Regions from separate parts of the Nonomuraea sp. NPDC050227 genome, predicted to be linked through region 2. Evidence: riboswitches for the same ligand, from Rfam matches in the RefSeq annotation. Region 2 holds a riboswitch; the other holds the start of a gene.
What was found. A riboswitch is a leader RNA that binds a small molecule or an ion and turns the genes downstream of it on or off. The one in region 2 is predicted to bind cobalamin.

Region 1: another riboswitch for cobalamin. It lies ahead of ACIBK9_RS35340 (ribonucleoside-diphosphate reductase subunit alpha); the one in region 2 lies ahead of cobN (cobaltochelatase subunit CobN).

What each region holds. Positions count from the first base shown of each region.
Region 1 covers NZ_JBITJF010000010.1:379,647-390,488, reverse strand. Annotated here, with positions in the region: gene ACIBK9_RS35370 (FAD-dependent monooxygenase) at 1-459, shown strand, start outside; gene ACIBK9_RS35365 (multidrug efflux SMR transporter) at 489-809, opposite strand; gene ACIBK9_RS35360 (FMN-dependent NADH-azoreductase) at 812-1,459, opposite strand; gene ACIBK9_RS35355 (TetR/AcrR family transcriptional regulator) at 1,573-2,193, shown strand; gene ACIBK9_RS35350 (hypothetical protein) at 2,210-2,371, opposite strand; gene ACIBK9_RS35345 (alpha/beta hydrolase) at 2,437-3,381, opposite strand; cobalamin riboswitch at 3,577-3,782, shown strand; gene ACIBK9_RS35340 (ribonucleoside-diphosphate reductase subunit alpha) at 3,911-6,346, shown strand; gene ACIBK9_RS35335 (ribonucleotide-diphosphate reductase subunit beta) at 6,364-7,359, shown strand; gene ACIBK9_RS35330 (DUF4287 domain-containing protein) at 7,416-7,712, opposite strand; gene ACIBK9_RS35325 (acyl-CoA thioester hydrolase/BAAT C-terminal domain-containing protein) at 7,818-8,663, shown strand; gene ACIBK9_RS35320 (GNAT family N-acetyltransferase) at 8,746-9,252, shown strand; gene ACIBK9_RS35315 (AAA family ATPase) at 9,342-10,842, opposite strand, start outside.
Region 2 covers NZ_JBITJF010000003.1:305,029-315,870, reverse strand. Annotated here, with positions in the region: gene cobF (precorrin-6A synthase (deacetylating)) at 1-457, opposite strand, end outside; gene cbiE (precorrin-6y C5,15-methyltransferase (decarboxylating) subunit CbiE) at 608-1,816, shown strand; gene cobM (precorrin-4 C(11)-methyltransferase) at 1,813-2,568, shown strand; gene ACIBK9_RS13850 (cobalt-precorrin-6A reductase) at 2,553-3,308, shown strand; gene ACIBK9_RS13845 (precorrin-2 C(20)-methyltransferase) at 3,299-4,777, opposite strand; gene ACIBK9_RS13840 (precorrin-8X methylmutase) at 4,783-5,403, opposite strand; gene cobG (precorrin-3B synthase) at 5,400-6,665, opposite strand; cobalamin riboswitch at 6,676-6,886, shown strand; gene cobN (cobaltochelatase subunit CobN) at 6,917-10,543, shown strand; gene ACIBK9_RS13825 (cobyrinate a,c-diamide synthase) at 10,498-10,842, opposite strand, start outside.

The sequences.
Region 1 (10,842 bases), on a different contig from region 2:
CTGGCCGCGACCGCCCTGCTGGCGCCCGGCGCCGAGGTCACCGCGCTACGACGGCTGTTCGCCGAGCTCCTGGGCCGTACGGAGAACCTGCGCATGATCGCCGAGCTGATGGCGGGCGGCGACGTCCGCCACGACATGGGGGAGGAGCGGCCCGCCGGGCCCACCGGCTGGTTCGCGCCGTCCCTGGCGCTGACCACCGGCGACGGGCGGCCGCGGCGCCTGGCCGAGCTGATGCGCGACGCCCGCCCCCTGCTCCTGGACCTGACCGGCGGCGACGCCCTGGCCGCCGCCGCCGCGCCCTGGCTCGGCCGGGTGCGCCACGTGGCCGCCACCGCCGCCACCGCCGCCGACGCTCCCGCCCCGGCGCTGCTCGTCCGGCCCGACGGCTACGTCGCCTGGGCGGGCGCGGGCCCCGACGGCCTCAGGGCCGCCCTCGCCCGCTGGTTCGGCCCGAGCTGAGCCGGGCCGTCCGTCCGGACGGGGAGGGGTCACTCCGGGCTGGTGAGGCGGGCCAGCACGATGCCGCCGACGATCAGCGCCAGCGCCGCCATCCGGCCGATCGACATCGGGTCCTTGTGCACGACGACGCCCAGGGCGATCGCGCCGACCGCCCCGATGCCGGTGAAGACCGCGTACGCGGTGCCGACCGGGAGGGTCTTCATCGAGTACGACAGCAGCCAGACCGCGGCCACCATGAGGACGAAGCAGATCAGCGTGGGCAGCGGCCTGGTGAAGCCCTGGGTGGGCTTGATGCTCTGCGCCCAGGCGATCTCGACCAGCCCGGCCAGCCCGAGGATGAGCCAGTTCATCGTCAGAACTCCTTCCCCAGGTCGCGGGCGCCGCGCAGCGCGGCGGCGTACAGCTCGTCGTGCTGGGCGCGCAGGTGGAACAGGCCGGGGTCGACGCGGGAGTTGGCCAGCTCGGCGGCGACGACGGTGGTGTCCTCGACGGCGAAGTGGCCGGCGAAGAAGTCACGCAGGTAGCGCTCCTGGTAGTCGAACCTGGCCTTGGGGGCGCCGGGCGAGTAGGCCCCGCCGCGCGCGGTGGTGACCACGAAACGCCGCCCGGCCAGGGACATCTTGGGGAAGGTCACCTGGTCGAGCCAGGCCTTGAGCGCCGACGGGATCGAGTAGTTGTACATCGGGGTGGCGATCAGCACCACGTCCGCGGCCACCAGCTGCGACAGCAGCGGCTCGACGATCGCCCAGGCGGCGGCCTGCTCCGGGGTGCGGGCGGCCTCGTGGTAGCGGGAGATGTCGGTGATCTGGTTGGCCATGACGTAGTCGCACAGCTCGGTCCACGCCTCCCCGATGTGCGGCACCGGCTCGGCGGCCAGGTCGCGGTGGACGTAGGTGCCCTCGGGGTGGGCGGACCGCCACGCCTCGGCGAAGGCGTCGCCGAGCTCGCGGCTGATCGAACGGCGTCGGGCGCTGGCGTCCAGGTGCAGCAGAACGGCCATGGGAGGGGCTCCTCGAAATAAGTGGACATGACGTCCGTTTTGCGGTCGAGGTGACCGTAGCAACTAAGCGGGCACGTTGTCCACTTATGTCGGGGTGGGTTAGAGTCGCCGCCATGGAGTCCCGTACCGAGTTGCTGACCGGGCGTCCCGTGGCGGAGGCGGGCCGCCCGCGCGAGCGCGCCGACGCCGCCCGCAACCGCGCCAAGGTGCTCGCCGCCGCGGCCGAGCTGTTCGCCACCCGCGACCCGCGCGGCGTGACCATGGACGACATCGCCAAGGCCGCCGGCGTCGGGCGGGGCACGCTCTACCGCCGCTATCCCGACACCGTCTCGATCGCGCAGGCCCTGCTGGACGAGCACGAGCGCGAGCTGCAGGAACGCCTGCTGCGCGGCGACCCGCCGCTCGGCCCCGGCGCGCCCCCCGCCGACCGGCTCGCCGCCTTCTACGCCGCGATGGTCGGCCTGCTGGACGAGCACATCTCGCTCGTCCTGGGCGCCGAGCAGGGCGCGTTGCGCTACGCCACCGGCGCCTACGGGTTCTGGCGGGCGCACGTACGGGTGCTGCTGGGCGAGGCGGGCGTCCCGGAGACCGAGGCGCTGGCCGACATCCTCCTCGCCCCGCTGGGCCCCGACGTCTACGCCGAGCAGCGCAGGCGCGGGCTCACCCCCGAGCAGATCACCGCCGCCCTGGCCCGGCTGGCGCACGGCATCGTCGCCCGGGACGCCGGGCGCTGACCGCGCCGGCGGCGGCTCAGCTCGGTGGCCCGGCAGTCGAGGGCGAGCGCGTTCCCGGTGATGACGGCGGCGGGGAAGCCGGGCCCATGTCGTCGTCCAGCGCCGGGCTGCGGTGCAGGCGGACGAACCGCTCGCACAGCGCGAGGTCGTCCGGGTCCAGGATCTCCAGCCGGATCATGAAGCAGAACCCGGCGCCGCGCGCGAGAGGCCGGCCCGTCCTCGCCTGCCCGCTCCGGTCGCGGGTTACGCGGTGAGGGCGTCGCGGAGGAAGCCCAGGATGTCCGCCCGCGCGTCCTCGGCCTGGGGGGCCAGCACCGGCATGCTGAGGAAGGCGTGCCCGGCCCCGGGGTACTCGGCCAGGCGGGCGGGGGTGCCGGCGGCCCGCAGCGCCTCGGCGTAGCGGCGGCCGTGGTCGGCGATCGGGTCGTGGGTCGGCACCGCCACGAGCGCCGGGGCCAACCCGCCCAGGTCGCCGGCGTGCAGCGGGGAGAGCGCGCGGGCGTCCGTCCCCTCGGGCACGGCGAGCCGGTGGAACAGCCGCAGCACCGGCACGCTGAGCGTCGGGGTGTCGGCGTACTGGGCCGTCGACGGGTGGTCGAACATCGTCCCGGCCACCTCCACGGCGGGGTTGACCAGCACCTGGGCCTTCAGGGGCAGACCGGCGTCGCGGGCCCTGATCGCCGCCAGGGCGCAGATCAGGCCGCCGCAGCTCTCGCCGAACAGGACGGCCCGCGCCGGGTCGACGCCCCACTGCGCGGCGTGCTCCAGCACGTGCCGGAGCACGTCCCAGCCGTCGTCGGCGGCGGCGGCCAGCGGCGTGTGCCGGTCGAGCAGGCGGTGGTCCACCGAGACGACGACGGCGGGCAGGTGGGCGGCGAGGTGGCTGTTGACCCAGTCGCTCTGCGGCGCCGTGCCGACGAAGCCGCCTCCGTGCACGTGCAACACGAGCGGCAGGACGTCCCCCGGCTCGGCCGCTCGGGGCCGGTGGACCCGGACGCGGATGTCGCGGCCGGGCAGCGCCACCGTCCGCCAGTCGATGGCGGCGCCGGGATCCGGCCGGCCGGTGATCGCCTGTGCCTCGACGGAGGCGCGCAGCCGGTTCTCCGCCTCGACGTAGGCGGCCAGTTCGGCGGGGGTGACGGTGTCCCAGTCCGGCGTGACCGGACGCAGGCCGGTGGTTTCGCTCATGCTCGTCTCCTCAGGTTTTCGCTACTTGAAGTATCGATACCTAAGGTAGCGAAAACGGGGCGTCGCGGGCCTGTGGCGTCGATCACAATCGGGCCGCCAGGCCGGCGGGCGCGGCCCCGTGGCGGACGGCCGGATCGGAGCGTGGGTTCTTCGCAACACGAGATGTTGGGTGTGACTTTTTGATCCGCCCTATATATGGTGTCTCCCGCAGCCGGTTCGGTCGCCCCGCCAGGGCGGCCGAGGCAAGAGGGAACCCGGTGGGAATCCGGGACTGCCCCGCAGCGGTGAGTGGGAACGACCGCCGTCAGACGCACTGGGCCGAAGGCCCGGGAAGCGACGGCCAGTAGGCAGCGACAGCATGCCCATGAGTCCGAAGACCTGCCGGCGCGCCGCGCGCGATCATGCGCGCGCGGCTGGTCCGAGGCCGCGCGGGACGGTGGACGGCACCGGCGAGAGGGCTGTGGCGCCTCGCCGTCCGCCTCCTGCGCGCGTTCTCGGCCACTGACCGAGTTCACGAGGGGAGAGCGCAGTGACGGTCACAGGGGACCCGATGACGGACCTGGCCGGGACGGCGCGGGCGGACGCCGACAGGTCCGCGCCGCGGCGCGTCCAGATGCAGGTGCGCAAGCGCAACGGCACCGCGGAGCCGGTCGACGTCAACAAGATCGTACGTGCGGTGGAGCACTGGGCGACCGATCTGACGGACATCGACCCGATGCGGGTGGCCACCAAGACGATCAGCGGCCTCTACGACGGGGCCACCACCGCCGAGCTGGACCGGCTGTCCATCCAGACGGCCGCCGAGATGATCGGCGAGGAGCCGCAGTACTCGCGCCTGGCCGCGCGGCTGCTGTCGGGCTACATCGACAAGGAGGTCCGCGGGCAGGGCGTGGCCTCCTTCAGCCAGGCGATCCGGCTGGGCCACGCCGAGGGGCTCATCGGCGACGAGACCGCCGAGTTCGTCAACGCCAACGCCCGCAAGCTCGACGACGCCATCGACGTCACCGCCGACCTGCGGTTCGAGTACTTCGGGCTGCGCACGGTCTATGACCGTTACCTGCTGCGCCACCCGTCCACCCGGCTGGTGGTGGAGACGCCGCAGTACTGGCTGCTGCGCGTGGCCTGCGGGCTGGCCGAGACGCCCGCCGAGGCGGTCGGCTTCTACCGGCTCATGTCGTCGCTGGCCTATCTGCCCAGCTCGCCGACGCTGTTCAACTCCGGCACCCGGCACACCCAGATGTCCTCCTGCTACCTGGTCGACTCGCCCCGTGACGAGATCGGCTCCATCTACGACCGTTACGCCCAGGTGGCGCAGCTGTCGAAGTTCGCCGGCGGGATCGGCATCTCCTGGTCGCGGGTGCGCTCCCGGGGCGCGCTGATCCGCGGCACGAACGGGCACTCCAACGGCATCGTCCCGTGGCTGCGCACGCTCGACGCGTCCGTGGCCGCCGTCAACCAGGGCGGCCGGCGCAAGGGCGCGGCCTGCGTCTACCTGGAGCCCTGGCACCCGGACGTCGAGGAGTTCCTGGAACTGCGCGACAACACCGGCGAGGACGCCCGCCGCACCCACAACCTCAACCTGGCCAACTGGATCCCCGACGAGTTCATGCGCCGGGTCGAGGCCGACGGCACCTGGTCGCTGTTCGACCCCGACGAGGTCCCCGAGCTGCCCGACCTGTGGGGCGAGGCGTTCGAGGAGGCCTACCGCGCCGCCGAGCGCGACGGCCGGTACGTCCGGCAGGTCAAGGCCCGCGACCTGTACGCCAAGATGATGCGCACCCTGGCCCAGACCGGCAACGGCTGGATGACCTTCAAGGACGCCGCCAACCGCCTGTGCAACCAGGCGGCCGAGCCCGGCAACGTCGTGCACCTGTCCAACCTGTGCACCGAGATCGTCGAGGTGTCCAGCGACGCCGAGACCGCGGTCTGCAACCTGGGCTCGGTCAACCTCGCCGCCCACCTGGCGGGCACGGGCCCCGGCGGCGACATCGACGGCGGCATCGACTGGGAGCGGCTGCGCGCCACCGTCCGCACCGCGGTCACCTTCCTCGACCGGGTGATCGACATCAACTACTACCCGAGCGAGCAGGCCGCGGCCAGCAACCCGCGCTGGCGCCCGGTCGGCCTCGGCGTGATGGGCCTGCAGGACGTCTTCTTCGCCCTGCGCCTGCCGTTCGACTCGGCCGAGGCCAAGGAGCTGTCCACCCGGATCGCCGAGGAGATCTACCTGTCGGCGCTGGAGACCTCCGCCGGCCTGGCCGAGCGCTTCGGCGCCCACCCCGCCTACGACCAGACGTGGGCGGCCCGCGGCCGGCTCCAGCACGACCTGTGGGGTCAGAGCGGCACCCAGGCCGGGCGCTGGGACGCGGTGCGCGAGCGCATCGCCGCCCACGGCCTTCGCAACTCGCTGCTGATCGCGATCGCGCCGACCGCCACCATCGCCTCGATCGTCGGCTGCTACGAGTGCATCGAGCCGCAGGTGTCCAACCTGTTCAAGCGCGAGACGCTGAGCGGGGAGTTCCTGCAGATCAACAACGCGCTGGTGGCCGAGCTGAAGTCGCGCGGCCTGTGGAACGACCGCGTCCGGGCGGCCATCAAGCAGGCCGAGGGCTCGGTGCAGGGCATCGCCGAGCTGCCGGAGGACGTGCGCCGGCTGTTCCGCACCGCCTGGGAGCTGCCGCAGCGGGCGCTGATCGACATGGCCGCCGCGCGCTCGCCGTTCATCGACCAGAGCCAGTCGCTCAACCTGTTCATGAGCGCGCCGACGATCGACAAGCTCTCCTCGATGTACCTGTACGCCTGGAAGTCCGGCCTGAAGACCACCTACTACCTGCGCTCGCGCCCGGCCACCCGTATCCAGCAGGCCACCGTGCCCCTCGCGCACCCCGCGCCCCTCGCGAACAAGTCCGAGGAGGCCCTGGTGTGCTCCCTGGAGAACCCCGAGTCGTGCGAGGCCTGCCAGTGACCCCCGAGGAGAATCCGATGTTGCTCGACCCGGGCATGAGCCTGACCCTGCGGCCCATGCGCTACCCCCTGTTCTTCGACCGCTACCGCGACGCGATCAAGAACACCTGGACGGTCGAGGAGGTGGACCTGCACTCCGACCTGAGCGACCTGCCCAAGCTGTCGGCGGCCGAGCGCCACCTGGTCAGCCGCCTGGTCGCCTTCTTCGCCACCGGCGACACGATCGTGGCCAACAACCTGGTGCTCAACCTCTACCAGCACGTCAACGCCCCCGAGGCGCGCCTGTACCTGAGCAGGCAGCTGTTCGAGGAGGCGGTGCACGTCCAGTTCTACCTGAACCTGCTGGACACGTACGTGCCGGACGAGGAGGAGCGGTTCGCGGCGTTCGCGGCGGTGGAGAACATCCCCTCCATCCGGCGCAAGGCCGAGTTCTGCTTCCGCTGGATCGACTCCATCGGCAGCCTCCAGCGGCTGGAGACCCGCGAGGACCGGCGGGCGTTCCTGCTCAACCTGATCTGCTTCGCCGCCTGCATCGAGGGCCTGTTCTTCTACGGCGCGTTCGCCTACGTCTACTTCCTGCGCTCGCGCGGCCTGCTGAACGGGCTGGCCTCGGGCACCAACTGGGTCTTCCGCGACGAGTCCATGCACATGGCCTTCGCCTTCGACGTGGTGGACGTCGTCCGGCAGGAGGAGCCGGACCTCTTCGACGCGGAGATGGCGAGCCAGGTCAGGGAGATGCTGGCCGAGGCGGTCGACTGCGAGGCGCAGTTCGCCGAGGACCTGCTCGGGCAGGGCGTGCCCGGCATGTCGACCGCGGACATGCGGTCGTACCTGGAGCACGTGGCCGACCGGCGGCTGGCCCAGCTCGGCATCGAGCCGCTGTACGGGGCGAAGAACCCGTTCGCGTTCATGGAGCTGCAGGACGTGCAGGAGTTGTCGAACTTCTTCGAGCGGCGGGTGTCGGCGTACCAGGTGGGGGTGACCGGCTCGGTCAGCTTCGACGCCGACTTCTGACCCTTACAGATCTACAACGTAAAGTCGTGCGGCGGGGTTCGCCCCCGCCGCGCGGGTCAGGCAGGCTCCGGGCGGTTGTCCTTGCCGTCCAGCCAGAGGACGTCGGACTCGTCGCGGTGGGAACCGGTGGTGCCGACGTGCTTGGCGTCGATCCGCGGACCCTTCTTGATCACGTGGACGAGGGCCATGGCGTGGCCGCGTCCGAGGTCGTAGTCCTGTTTGAGCCAGTCGATGATCGTCCCGGCCTTGGTGGACGGGGCGTCGAAGCCGCGTTCCCTGGCCAGGGCGATGAACTCACGGGGGGTCAGTCCGGTCTTGCCTTCGATGTTGTCCAGGTAAGCCTGGAAGGACATGGTGTTCTCCGCTCGTCATGGGGTGTTGCGGCCATGATGCACCATTTCGGTGGGTGCGCCGTCTCAGTAGAATGCCGTTCCGCCGAGTGCCGAGGGGTGACGGTGATGGACGAGCGCGAACTGAGCTGCCCGTGGGAAGGCGTCCTGGTCACACCGGGCCCGGCCGTTCGCACGGGCGTGCTCGTGCTGGCGGGGTCGAGCGGGCGGATCGAGCGGGACAGGGCCCGCCTGCTGGCCGCGGAGGGGGTGACCGCGCTGTCGATCCGCTGGTTCGGCGGGCCGGGGCAGCCGCCGGGCATCTGCGAGATCCCGCTGGAGACGTTCGTGTCGGCCGTCGATCTGCTGGAGTCCACCGGCGTCCGGCGGGTCTGCGTGCTGGGCATGTCGAAGGGGGCCGAGGCCGCGCTGCTGACCGCCGTCCGGGACCGGCGGATCGGCGGGGTGGTGGCGTTGTCGCCGACCTCGCTCGTGTGGGGCAACGTCGGGCCGGGGCCGGACGGGGAGAAACGTCCCTACCGGTCGTCCTGGACGTGGAAGGGACGGCCGCTGCCGTTCGTCCCGTACGACGACGACTGGGCCGAGGCCGAGCCCGAGCACGGCCCGCTGGCCCTGCGCGAGCTGTACGAGCTCAGCCAGCGCACGTTCGCCGATCTGTTGCCGGCCGCGGAGATCCCGATCGAGGCGGCGGCGGCCGACGTGCTGCTGGTGGCGGGCGGGGATGACGCCATGTGGCCGTCCCTGCCGTTCGCCCGGCGGCTGGCCGCGCGGCGTCGTGCCGCCGGCCGCCCGGTGCGGGTGGTCAGCCGGGCCGAGGCCGGTCATCGTCCGCGCCTGCCGGGGGAGGGGCCCGCCCCCGAGTCGCCGGACTTCCTCTACGGGGGCGACCCGGTCGCCGACGCCGGGCTCGGAGCCGACGCCTGGCCGCACATCCTCGACCTGCTGCACGGCTGACGCCCGCGGGTCCCCTGCGATGATCGTCTTCTGCTAGTTTGTACCTTCCGGCCGGATGTTGCATCTGGCCGAGAGTGCTTGTATGACCATTTCTCCGGTAAACGTGCGGCCCGTCGAGGCCGCGGATCACCCCACCGTCGAACGCCTCTGGCTCATGTTCCGCCACGACATGGCGGACTTCCAGGGCGGGCTCCCCGACCCCGACGGCACCTACCACGGCGACCGCCTGCGCACCGCCCTCGATGACGACGACTGGACGGCCTACCTGTTCACCAGCGGCGACCGGCCGGTCGGGTTCGCGTTCGTGCGTGCGGCGGCCGGCCCGGTCCGGGTGCTGAACAGCTTCTTCGTGGTCCGCGGGGCGCGCCGGTCGGGGATCGGGCTGCGGGTCGTCCGGGAGGTGATCTCCCGGCATCCCGGGCCGTGGCGGATCGCCTTCCAGGACGCCAACACGGCGGGCGTGGCGTTCTGGCGGCGCGTCGCGACCGAGTTCGCCGGCGAGGCGTGGACGGAGGAGCGCCGGCCCGTCCCGAACCGCCCGGACGTCCCGCCGGACGTGTGGATCTCCTTCACCGCAGCCGAAATCTGATGGTGTGGTACGTTTTCGCCACGCATTCGAACTGAGGGGGTGAGACCGATCAACGTTGTGACAGGTCGGGGCTCCCTCACGCGCATCGCCTAGGGAGCGCCCGCACAAGGCATCCCGAAAGGCTCAGGACGCGCATGCGTTTTCTCTCCCGGACGTCGGCCGACGGCGTCATCGAACGATCCTTCGCCCTCGGCGACATCCCCGGCGTCCTGTGGACCCCGCAGGACGCCGAACCCCGCGGCCTGGTCCTCATCGGGCACGGCGGCGGGCAGCACAAGCAGGCCCCGGGCGTCGTGGGACGCGCGCACCGGCTGGCGGCCGAACGCGGCTTCGCGGCGGCGGCCATCGACGCGCCGGCCCACGGCGACCGGCCCGGAAGCGCCGAACACGAGCGGATCATCGCCGCGATGCGGGAGCGGATGGCCGGCGCGGGCGACCCCACCCCGCTGCTGGCCGAGCTGCACACGCTGCTGGCCGCCCAGACCGTGCCGGAGTGGCGGTCGGTCCTGGACGCGCTCGGCGACCAGGGGCCGGTGGGTTACTGGGGCGTGTCGCTGGGCTGCGCCCTGGGGATCCCGCTGGTGGCCGCCGAGCCGCGGATCGGCGCGGCGGTCCTGGGGCTGAGCGGCACCTCGCTCGCCTCGGTCCAGGCCGCCGCCGGGATCACCGTCCCGGTGCGGTTCCTGCTGCAGTGGGACGACGAACGGGTGCCGCGGGCCGAGGCCCTGGCCCTGTTCGACGCCCTGGCCTCGGCCGAGAAGACCCTGCACGCCAACCCCGGCGGGCACGCGGACGTGCCGGACTTCGAGATCGACAGCGCCCTGCGCTTCCTCGCCGACCGGCTGGCCTGAGGCCGCCGCCGGCCGGGTGGCCGTCCCGGCCGGCGGGCCGCCGATGAGTACGGGCGGGCGCGGCTGAGCACGTGCGTGCTCACGACAGGGGACCCGCGGCGCGGCCACCATCGTGGTGCAGGAAGACCATGGCGCGTCGCCCAGGGGGGCGAGCACCGCCAGCCCACCGGTCGCGTACGCCGCCATCGCGATCGCCGCCACCATCAGCGCGTACTCCCAGCCGTGGGCGAGGGCGGCCTCGTGCTCGCGTCCGGCGAGCCGCGCGGCCAGGTCCGCACGGCAGGCCAGGAGCGCGCCCTGCACCTGGACCAGCGCGGTGGTCGGCGGCAGCCACGGCATGTTCTCCACCGCCTCGGCCAGCACGGGATCGCGCGCGTCGTGCGGCGGCGCGGGCGGCCGGCCGCCGTAGGCGCCGGCCAGCTCGTGCGCCAGGCGGGCCTTGACCTCGGCCTCGTTGTTGACCATCCCCGCCCGGAACAGCGGCGGCAGCTCCGACAGCGCCGGGCGCAGGTCGCCGGAGAACGCCGCGAACACCGAGCTCAGGGCCGCCCGCTCCTCGGCGTGCTCCGGGGTCAGGGCCGCGTCGCGGGCGAGCTGTTCGGCCAGCGGCAGGTCGAGCAGCGTCCAGGCGCGCCGGGTGGCGGTCAGCAGCATGCCGGGCGGCGGCTGGACGCCGGCGTCGAGGCTCCAGCGGACGATGCGCAGCGCGTCGGAGCGGCGGCGGGCCCCCGTGGCGGCG
Region 2 (10,842 bases):
GGTGGCGGGCGGTGAGGGCGGCCACGCTGCTGATGCCGGGGACGACCTCGACGTCGAACGTGACGTTCCCGCGTCGCCGGATCTCATCGAGGATGGCGAGCGTGCTGTCGTAGACGGCCGGGTCGCCCCACACCAGGAACGCGCCGGTCTCGCCGGCGCCCAGCTCGTCGTGGATGAGCGCTTCGCAGGCGAGCGAGCGGCGCGAGCGCCAGTCCTCGACGGCGGCGGTGTAGGCGGGGGCGGTGCGGTCCCGTTCCGGGTCGCGGGCCTCGGCGATCCGGTACGGCTTGCGACCGTGCTCGGCGATCAGGTCGAGGCGGAGCTGGATCAACTCGTGCTTGGTCTCGCCCTTGTCGACGATGAAGAACACGTCCGTGGCGGCGATGGCCTTGACCGCCTGCAGCGTGAGGTGGTCCGGATCGCCGGCGCCGATCCCGATGACGAGAAGCCGTTTCACCCGCCAAAGTCTGCCAGATAGGCAGATATACGATATCCCTCGCACTTTGCCATCGAGGAGGATCGTGAACCTGGCCGAGCAGGGCGACGCCTTCGCCGCTTCCCGTCAGAGGCGGCTTGCCGAGGAGATCCAGCTGACACGGCGCGACGCGTGATCACGGTCGTCGGGATCGGCGCGGACGGCTGGGACGGGCTGACCCCGGGCTCGCGCCGCGCGGTCGAGGCCGCCGACGTGCTCATGGGCAGCGCGCGGCAGCTCGACCTCGTGCCCGCGACGGCCGCAGAACGCGTGGCATGGCCGTCGCCGCTGCTGCCCGCCCTGCCGGCCCTCATGGACCGGTACGCCGGCCGCGAGGTCTGCGTGCTGGCCAGCGGCGATCCGATGTTCTACGGCATCGGCTCGACGCTGGTCCGGCTGCTGGGCGCGCAGCGCGTAACGGTGCTGCCGCACGTGTCGTCGTTGACGCTGGCCTGCGCCCGGCTGGGCTGGCCGGCCGAGCAGGTGGACGTCGTCAGCCTGGTGGGCCGGCCGCCCGCGGCGCTGGCCGCCGCGCTCCAGCCGGGCCGCCGGGTCGTCGTGCTCGGCGCGGGGCCTGACTCGCCGCCGGTGGTCGCCGGGCTGCTCGCCCGGCACGGGTACGGACCCAGCCCGATGACGGTGCTGTCGGAGCTGGGCGGCCCAGGGGAGTCCGAACGGCGGGGCACGGCCGAGAGCTGGGCGGAGGGCCAGGAGTCCGCGCTGCACGTGATCGCCGTCGAGTGCGTCCTCGCCCGGGACGCCGAGCCCCTGGCCACGGTGCCGGGGCTGCCCGACGGCGCGTACGAGCACGACGGGCAGCTCACCAAGCGGGAGGTCCGCGCCGTCAGCCTGTCCCGCCTGGCCCCGCTGCCAGGCGAGCTGCTGTGGGACGTGGGCGCGGGGGCGGGCAGCATCGCCGTCGAGTGGATGCGCAGCCACCCGTCGTGCGCCGCCGTGGCGATCGAGAGCCGGGCCGACCGGGCCGCCGCCGTCCGGCGCAACGCCGAGCGGCTCGGCGTGCCGTCGATGCGCGTGGTCGAGGGCAAGGCCCCCGGGGCGCTGGACGGGCTGCCCGAGCCGGACGCGGTGTTCGTCGGCGGCGGCGCGACCGCCCCCGGCCTGCTGGAACGCTGCTGGACGGCGCTGCGCCCCGGCGGCCGGCTGGTGGTGAACGCCGTGACCCTGGAGTCCGAGGCCGTCCTCGCCCACTGGTACGGCAGGCTCGGGGGCGACCTGGTGCGCCTGGGCGTCCAGCGGGCCTCGCCGGTCGGCGGGTTCACCGGCTGGCGGGCGGCGATGCCGGTGACCGTCTGGTCGATCACAAGGAAGGACCAACCGTGACCGTGTACTTCGTCGGAGCCGGTCCCGGCGCCGCCGACCTGATCACCTTGCGCGGCCTGCGCCGGCTGGAGGCGTCGCCGGTCTGCCTGTACGCCGGGTCGCTGGTGCCGCGCGAGCTGCTCGACGCCTGCCCGCCCGGGGCCAGGCTGGTGAACACGGCGGACCTGACGCTCGACGAGATCGTCGCCGAGCTGGCCGCCGCGCACCGCGACGGTCTCGACGTGACGCGGCTGCACTCGGGCGACCCGTCGGTGTTCAGCGCCGTGGCCGAGCAGATGCGCAGGCTGGACGCCCTCGGCGTGCCGTACGAGGTGGTGCCCGGGGTTCCGGCGTTCGCGGCGGCCGCGGCCGCGCTGGGCCGGGAGCTGACCGTGCCCGGCGTCGGCCAGACGGTCATCCTGACGCGCATCTCCGCCCGCGCCACCCCCATGCCGGACGGCGAGGACCTCGGCACGCTCGGCGCGAGCCGGGCCACGATGGTGCTGCACCTGGCCGTGCAGCGGATCGACGCGGTGGTGGCCGAGCTGCTGCCCTCCTACGGACCGGACTGCCCGGTGGCCGTGGTCGCGCGGGCGAGCCGGGCCGACGAGGTGATCCTGCGCGGGACGCTGGCCGACATCGCCGGACAGGTCCACGACGCCGGGATCCGGCGGACGGCCGTGATCGTCGTGGGCCGGGTGTTGTCGGCGACGCAGTTCCCCGACAGCCACCTCTACAGCGACGCCAGGGAGCGGGCGTGCGACGGGTCCTGATCCTCGGCGGCACCGCGGAGGCGCGGGCCCTGGCCGCCGAGCTGGCCGCCGATCCCGGGCTGCACGTGGTGTCCTCGCTGGCGGGACGGGTGAACAACCCGCGGCTCCCCGTGGGCGAGGTGCGGGAAGGCGGGTTCGGCGGGCCGTCGGGCCTGGCCGCGTGGCTGCTGGAGGAGCGCATCGACGTGCTGGTCGACGCCACGCATCCGTTCGCGGAGCGGATGACCGCCTCGGGGGTCGCGGCCTCGTCGGCGACCGGGGTGCCGCTGCTGGTGCTGCGGCGTCCGGGATGGCGGGAGGGGCCGGGCGACGCGTGGCTGCGGGTCGGCTCCCTCCAGGAGGCGGCCGGGCTGCTGACCACGGCCCGGTGGGGCGCGGCCGGCCGGGACACCCGGGTCTTCCTCACGACCGGACGCCGGAGCCTGCCGGTGTTCGCGCCGCTGCCCGGCGTGTGGCTGCTGGCCAGGTCGGTGGACCCGCCGGAGGGGCCGGTGCCGGCGAACGTGCACGTCCTGCTCGACCGCGGGCCGTACACCGTCGAGGGCGAGCGCGCCCTGATCCGGGAGCACCGCCTGGACGTGCTGGTGACCAAGGACAGCGGCGGCGGCATGACCACGGCCAAGCTCGGCGCGGCGCGTGAGCTCGGCCTGCCGGTGATCATGGTGGACCGGCCGCCGCTGCCCGCGGGCGTCCGGGCCACGGACAGCGTGGCGGCGGCGGCGGCCTGGGTTCAGGGGTAGCGGCGCGGGGTGTAGACGACGCCGCCTTCGGTGGCCCGGGTCGTGGACGAGCCGATGATCAGCAGGCAGCGCATGTCCACCTGGCCGGGGTCCAGCTCGCCGAGCGTGGTGACCGTGACGCTCTCCTGCGGGCCGCCGACGTCGCGGCCGATCACCACGGGGGTGTCCGGCGCGCGGTGCTCCAGCAGCAGGTCCCGGGCGGCGGCGACCTGCCACGTACGGCTGCGCGAGGCCGGGTTGTAGATCGCCAGCACCAGGTCCGCCCGCGCGGCCGCGGACAGCCGGTCGGCCACCACCTCCCACGGCTTGAGCAGGTCGGACAGCGACAGCACGCAGTAGTCGTGGCCGAGCGGCGCGCCCGCCCTGGCCGCCACCGCCTGGGCGGCGGTCAGTCCCGGCACGACCCGCACCGGCACGTCCGGGAAGTCGGCGGCGGCTTCGAGCACGGCGCTGGCCATGGCGAACACGCCCGGGTCGCCGGACGACACGACCGCCACGCGGGCCCCGTCCCGGGCCAGCTCAAGGGCGTGCCTGGCGCGTTCGGCCTCCACCCGGTTGTCGGTGCGGTGGCGGCGCTGGCGCGGGTTCGGAGCCACCCGGTCCACGTACGGGCCATAGCCGACGAGGTCGGTGGCCGCGGCCAGCGCCTCCTGCGCCTCCGGCGTCAGCCACGGCCGCCCGGCCGGGCCCAGGCCGACCACGGCCACCTCGCCCCGCCCCTCGTCCGCCGGGCGCTCGGGGACGAAGGTGCGCTCGGCCGGGCTGGCGAGCAGGGCCAGCGAGAAGTACGGGACGCCGTCCGGGTCCACGTCCTTGAGCGGGGCGACCCGCTGGGCGCCCATGGTGGCGCGCTCGACGTACCAGGCGTCGTCGAGGCGGCCCGCCTCGGCCAGCGCGTCGCGCACCTTCCCGAACGTGCGGCCCAGCTTGAGCACGGCGGCCGAGTCGGTGTCGCGCAGCCGCTCGGCCAGCACCTGCGCGGGCAGCGTGCCGGGCAGCACGGTCAGCACCTCGTCCCGCTCGACCAGCGGCCGTCCCAGCACGGCGGCGGCGGCGCTGACCGAGGTCACGCCGGGCACCACCTCGGTCGGGTAGCGGTGGGCGAGCCGCTTGTGCATGTGCATGTAGGAGCCGTAGAACAGCGGGTCGCCCTCGGCCAGCACGACCACGGTGCGGCCCGCGTCCAGGTGGGCGGCCAGGCGTTCGGCGCAGTCGGCGTAGAAGTCGTCGAGCGCTCCCTGGTAGCCGCCGGGGTGGTCGGTGGTCTCCGTGGTCAGCGGGTAGAGCAGCAGCTCCTCGATCTGGCCTTCGCGCATGTACGGCAGCGCGATCGAACGGGCGATGCTGCGGCCGTGCCGGGCGGCGTGGTAGGCGATCACGTCGGCCTCGCCGATCAGCCGGGCCGTCCTGACCGTGACCAGCTCGGGGTCGCCGGGGCCCAGGCCGACTCCGTACAGGCGTCCTGACATGGTCGTCACTCCGTCTCGTTCGCGATGGCGTTGATCGCGGCGGCCGTCATCGCACTGCCGCCGCGACGGCCGTGCACCACCAGGTACTCCAGGTCGCTGTCGGCCAGCGCCTGCTTGGACTCGGCCGCGCCGATGAAGCCGACCGGGATGCCGAGCACGGCCGCGGGGCGTCCGGCGCCCTCGGCCACCAGCTCCAGCAGCCGGAACAGGGCGGTCGGCGCGTTCCCGATCGCCACCACCGCGCCCTCCAGGCGGTCGCGCCACAGCTCCAGGGCCGCGGCGCTGCGGGTGGTGCCGAGGCGTTCGGCCAGCTCGGGCACGCGCGGATTGCCCAGCGTGCACAGCACCTCGTTGCCCGCGGGCAGCCTGCGCCGGGTCACGCCGGAGGCGACCATCATGGCGTCGCACAACACCGGCGCGCCGCCGCGCAGCGCCTCCCTGGCCCGCGCGACCACCTGCGGCGACCAGGCCAGGTCGGTGACGAGGTCGGTCATGCCGCACGCGTGGATCATGCGCACCGCCACCTGGGCGACCTCGGGCGGCAGGCCCGTGAGGTCGGTCTCGGCGCGGATGGTCGCGAACGAGCGCCGGTAGATCTCGGCGCCGTCGCGGATGTAGTCGCTCACTCCTGGCGTTCCTCGTATCCGTTGATGGTTGCGATCAGCTGGCGGACCGGGCCGCGTGGCAGGCCGCAGCGCCGCTCGCAACCGGCCCAGTGGACGGGCGTGGCGGGTGCGCGGCCGAGGCTCCGCACCCATTGCCGGGCATCGGCCCGCACGTCGGCGAGCGCCTTCGCGCAGCCAGGACGGCCGGTGCAGGCGGTCACCCCGGCCCAGGGGGAGTCCGGGTCGGTGGCGAGCCCGGCGGCGGCCAGCGCCCGCTCGGTCCGGTCCGCCTCGCCGGGGGAGAGGTCCGGCAGGACGACGGTCCGCCAGGGGGTCAGGCGCACCGGCCGTCCGAGGTCCGCGAGGGCTCCGGCCTGGCCGGACGTCAGGCGGCCGAGCGGCACGAGCGCCTCGATCGCGACCCGGCCGTCCCGCTGGGCGATCCTGCCCGCGGACGGGCGGCGCGCGGAGACGGGGGCGGGCGGGGCGTCCGCGGCTGCCGCGATGTTCGCGGCGGCCGGGGTTTCCGGCGCTTCCGGCGCTTCCGGCGCTTCCGGGGCGTCCGGCGCTTCCGGGGCGTCCGGGGCGTTCGCGGCGTCGATCAGGCTTGGTTCGCCGGCGCGCAGGCGGGTGGCGATTCTGGCGGGGCCGTCCGGGAGGTCGCGGATGCGCCAGGCGCGCGGGCCGTCGGGGGACAGCTCGTCCAGGAACGCCTCGGCGGCGTCGATCATGAGCGGGACGGCCGCGTCCGGGGCGACGGTCAGCCCCGTGTCGGCGCCGGCGAGCAGCAGCCGTCCGGTCGCCACGTAGGTGACGTCCGCGCCGAGCCCGGCGACGTCCCGCGTGCCGTCGTCCAGGGCGAACAGGAACCGTCCCGGCAGCGCGGCCAGCCGGGGCCGCGCGCACAGCGCCCGGTCCAGGGCGTCCGCCATCGCCAGCACGTCCAGCAGCCCGTCGGGACCGCGCCCGCCCAGCGGCGAGGCCAGGATGTTGCGCACCCGCTCGTGCGCGGGCGACGGCAGCAGCCCGGCCGCCGCGATCCGCCCGGCGAAGACCTCCGGTGCGCGCAGCCCCCGCACCTGGACGTTCGCCCGCGACGTCAGCTCGATCACGCCCGTTCCCAGCTCGGCCGCGCACCCGGCGAGCACGCGGAGCTGCGCGGCCGACACCGCGCCGCCGGGCAGGCGCACGCGGGCGAGCGGGCCGTCGGCGGCCTCGTGCACCTGGAGCGCCCCCGGACAGGCATCGGGACGCGTACGTCCGGAAGATTCACCTACGGGCACGAAGGGATCGTAACGCCACTTCTGGGACGGGTCGCTCCTGTCGTAAGCTTCGGCGTAGACGATGGCAATGGGAGGAAGCCGGTGTGAATCCGGCGCGGTCCCGCCACTGTGACCGGGGAGCGAACCCCACCACGAGGCCACTGTCCGGCGACGGGCGGGAAGGCCGGGGTGAGCGTCGATCCGGGAGCCAGGAGACTCCTGCCGTCGTGTCACCCGCGACCGGGGCGAGGACCCCGAGGGAGGAATGCGCCGTGCCTGGCGACAGCCGTACCGTTCTGCTGCTCTCCACCTCCGACACCGACCTGCTGAGCGCTCGCGCCTGCGGGGCGGGCTACCGCCTGGGCAATCCCGCCCGGCTGACCGCCGAGGACGTCCCCGGCCTGACGGAGGGGACCGACCTCGTCGTGGTGCGCCTGCTGGGCGGGCGGCGGGCCTGGCCGGAAGGGCTCGACGCGTTGCTGGCCGGGCCGCGCCCGGTGGTGGTGCTGGGCGGGGAGCAGGCTCCCGACGCCGAGCTGATGGAGCTGTCCACGGTCAGCGGCGGGGTGTGCGCCGAGGCGCACGCCTACCTGGCCCATGGCGGTCCGGCGAACCTGGCCGAGCTGCACGCGTTCCTGTCCGACACCGTCCTGCTGACCGGGCACGGGTTCGAGCCGCCCGTCCCCGCTCCCACCTGGGGACGGCTGGACCGCCCTGCCAGGACCACCGGCGGTCCCGTGGTGGGCGTGCTCTACTACCGGGCCCACCACATGGCCGGCAACACCGCGTTCGTCGAGGCGTTGTGCGACGCCGTCGAGGACGCGGGCGGGCAGGCGCTGCCGGTCTTCTGCTCGTCCCTGCGCGCGGCCGAGCCGGAGCTGCTGGACACGCTGCGCGCGGCGGACGCCCTGGTCGTCACGGTGCTGGCGGCGGGCGGCTCCCGTCCGGCCACCGCGGGGGCGGGCGGCGACGACGAGGCCTGGGACGTCGGCGCGCTGGCCGGACTGGACGTGCCGATCCTGCAAGGACTCTGCCTGACCACCACCCGGCAGGCATGGGAGGAGAACGACGACGGGCTGTCGCCGCTGGACGCCGCCTCCCAGGTCGCGATCCCGGAGTTCGACGGGCGGATCATCACGGTGCCGTTCTCGTTCAAGGAGATCGACCCCGACGGGCTGACCGTCTACGTCGCCGACCCCGAGCGGGCCGCCCGGGTGGCGGGCATCGCGGTGCGCCACGGCCTGCTGCGGCACACCCCTCCCGCCGAACGGCGGCTGGTGGTGATGTTGTCGGCGTACCCGACCAAGCACTCCCGCGTCGGCAACGCGGTCGGGCTGGACACCCCCGCGAGCACCGTCCGGCTGCTGGCCCGTCTCGCCGAGGCGGGTTACGACCTGGGCGACGGCTTCCCCGGCGTGGCCGACCAGGACGGCGACGCGCTGGTGCACGCGCTGATCGCCGCCGGCGGCCAGGACCAGGACTGGCTGACCGAGGAGCACCTGGCGGGCAACCCGGTGCGCATCTCCGCCGCCTCCTACGAGCAGTGGTACCGGACGCTGCCCGCGGCCCTGCGCGAGGGAATCGAGCGCCACTGGGGGCCGCCGCCCGGAGAGCTGTTCGTGCACGAGGGCGACAGCGGGACCGACATCGTGCTGGCCGCGCTGCGGGCCGGGAACCTGGTGGTGATGGTGCAGCCGCCGCGCGGCTTCGGGGAGAACCCGATCGCCATCTACCACGACCCCGACCTGCCGCCCAGCCACCACTACCTGGCCGCCTACCGCTGGCTGTCGGCCGAGTTCGGCGCGCACGCGATGGTGCACGTCGGCAAGCACGGCAACCTGGAGTGGCTGCCCGGCAAGTCGGCGGGGATGTCGGCCGCGTGCGGCACCGACGCCGCCATCGGCGACCTGCCGCTGGTCTACCCCTTCCTCGTCAACGACCCGGGGGAGGGCACGCAGGCCAAGCGGCGCGCGCACGCCGTGCTGGTGGACCACCTGGTGCCGCCGATGGCCCGCGCCGACACCTACGGCGACATCGCCCGGCTGGAGCAGCTCCTGGACGAGCACGCCACGATCGCCGCCATGGACCCCGCCAAGCTGCCCGCGATCCGGGCGCAGATCTGGACGCTGATCCAGGCCGCCCGGCTCGACCACGACCTCGGGCTGGCCGACCGGCCGCACGACAGCGAGTTCGACGACCTCATCCTGCACGTGGACGGCTGGCTGTGCGAGGTGAAGGACGCCCAGATCCGCGACGGGCTGCACGTCCTCGGCCAGGCGCCCACCGGCCAGGTGCGGGTGGACCTGGTGCTGGCGATGTTGCGCGCCCGGCAGATGTGGGCCGGCAGGGAGACGCTGCCCGGCCTGCGCGAGGCGCTCGGCCTGGCCGAGGACGGCACGGCGGCGCTGGGCGACGTGGACCGCGCCGAGACGACCGCCCGCGCCCTGGTCGAGGCCATGGAGCAGCACGCCTGGGCCCCGGACGCAGCCCCCGCCGTCACCCGCGCGGTATTGGGTGGCGTGGCCGAGGAAGGCGTGGCCGAGGGGCGGGTGGAGCTCGTGGCGCGGGTGCTGGCGTTCGCCGCCACCGAGATGGTGCCGCGCCTGGCCCGCACCACCGACGAGCTCGACCACGTCCTGCACGCCCTGGACGGCGGCTACGTGCCCGCCGGCCCCAGCGGCTCCCCCCTGCGCGGCCTGGTCAACGTGCTGCCGACCGGCCGCAACTTCTACTCCGTGGACCCCCGGGCGGTGCCCAGCCGCCTGGCCTGGGAGACCGGCCAGGCGATGGCGGAGTCGCTGCTGGAGCGCTACCGCGCCGACACCGGCGAGTGGCCGCGCTCGGTCGGGCTGTCGGTGTGGGGGACCAGCGCCATGCGCACGGCGGGCGACGACGTCGCCGAGGTGCTGGCCCTGCTCGGCGTCCGCCCCGAATGGGACGAGGCGTCGCGTCGCGTCATCCGCCTGGAGCCGATCCCGCTCGCCGAGCTGGGCCGCCCGCGCATCGACGTGACGGTCCGCATCAGCGGCTTCTTCCGCGACGCCTTCCCGCACGTGGTCGGCATGCTCGACGACGCCGTACGGCTGGTCGCGTCGCTGGCGGAGCCGGCCGAGGACAACTACGTCCGCGCCCACGTGGCCGCGACGGGCGGCGACGAGCGGCTGGCCACGATGCGCGTCTTCGGCTCCGCGCCCGGCGCGTACGGGGCCGGGCTGCTGCCGCTCATCGACAGCCGCAACTGGCGCGACGACGCCGACCTGGCCGAGGTGTACGCCGTGTGGGGCGGCTACGCCTACGGCCGCGACCTCGACGGCGTCGCCGCCCGCCCCCAGATGGAGGACGCCTACCGCCGCATCGCCGTCGCCGCCAAGAACGTCGACACCCGCGAGCACGACATCGCCGACTCCGACGACTACTTCCAGTACCACGGCGGCATGATCGCCACCGTGCGCGCGCTCACCGGCAAGGCCCCGGCCGCCTACGTCGGCGACAGCACCCGCCCCGACGCCGTGCGCACCCGCACCCTGTCGGAGGAGACCTCACGGATCTTCCGCGCCAGGGTGGTCAACCCGCGCTGGCTGGCCGCCATGCGCCGGCACGGCTACAAGGGCGCCTTCGAGCTGGCCGCCACCGTCGACTACCTGTTCGGCTACGACGCCACCACCGGCGTGGTGGCCGACTGGATGTACGACAAGCTCACGGAGACGTACGTGCTCGACCCCGAGAACCAGGCGTTCATGGCCCGCTCGAACCCCTGGGCGCTGCACGGCATCGCCGAACGCCTCCTGGAGGCCGCCGAGCGCGGCATGTGGCAGCACCCGGACCCGGAGGTCCTGCGCGGCCTGCAGGAGGTCTACCTCAAGACCGAGGGCGACCTGGAGGACGACACCAGCCGCTGAGCCAGGCGCGGCGCGCCCGCCCAGTGCAGATGCAGGTAGGACGCGGTCACGCCGGGGTCGCCGTACCCGTCGTGGCCGCCGTCCCAGCGGAACAGCGGCTCGCCCGCGTACGTGACGGCCGTCCGGTGGAACTCGTGCCCGCGCAGCCGCTCGCCCGTCCTGGTGAGCGGCGAGCGGCGCAGCGCGACGGCGTCCCGGTAGCCGAGCGTCAGCCGGGACGTCATCCGCGCCCGCCCGGGGACGCGCCCGCACATGCGCTGACCGTCCAGCTCGTCGCACAGGTACAGCAGGCCCGCGCA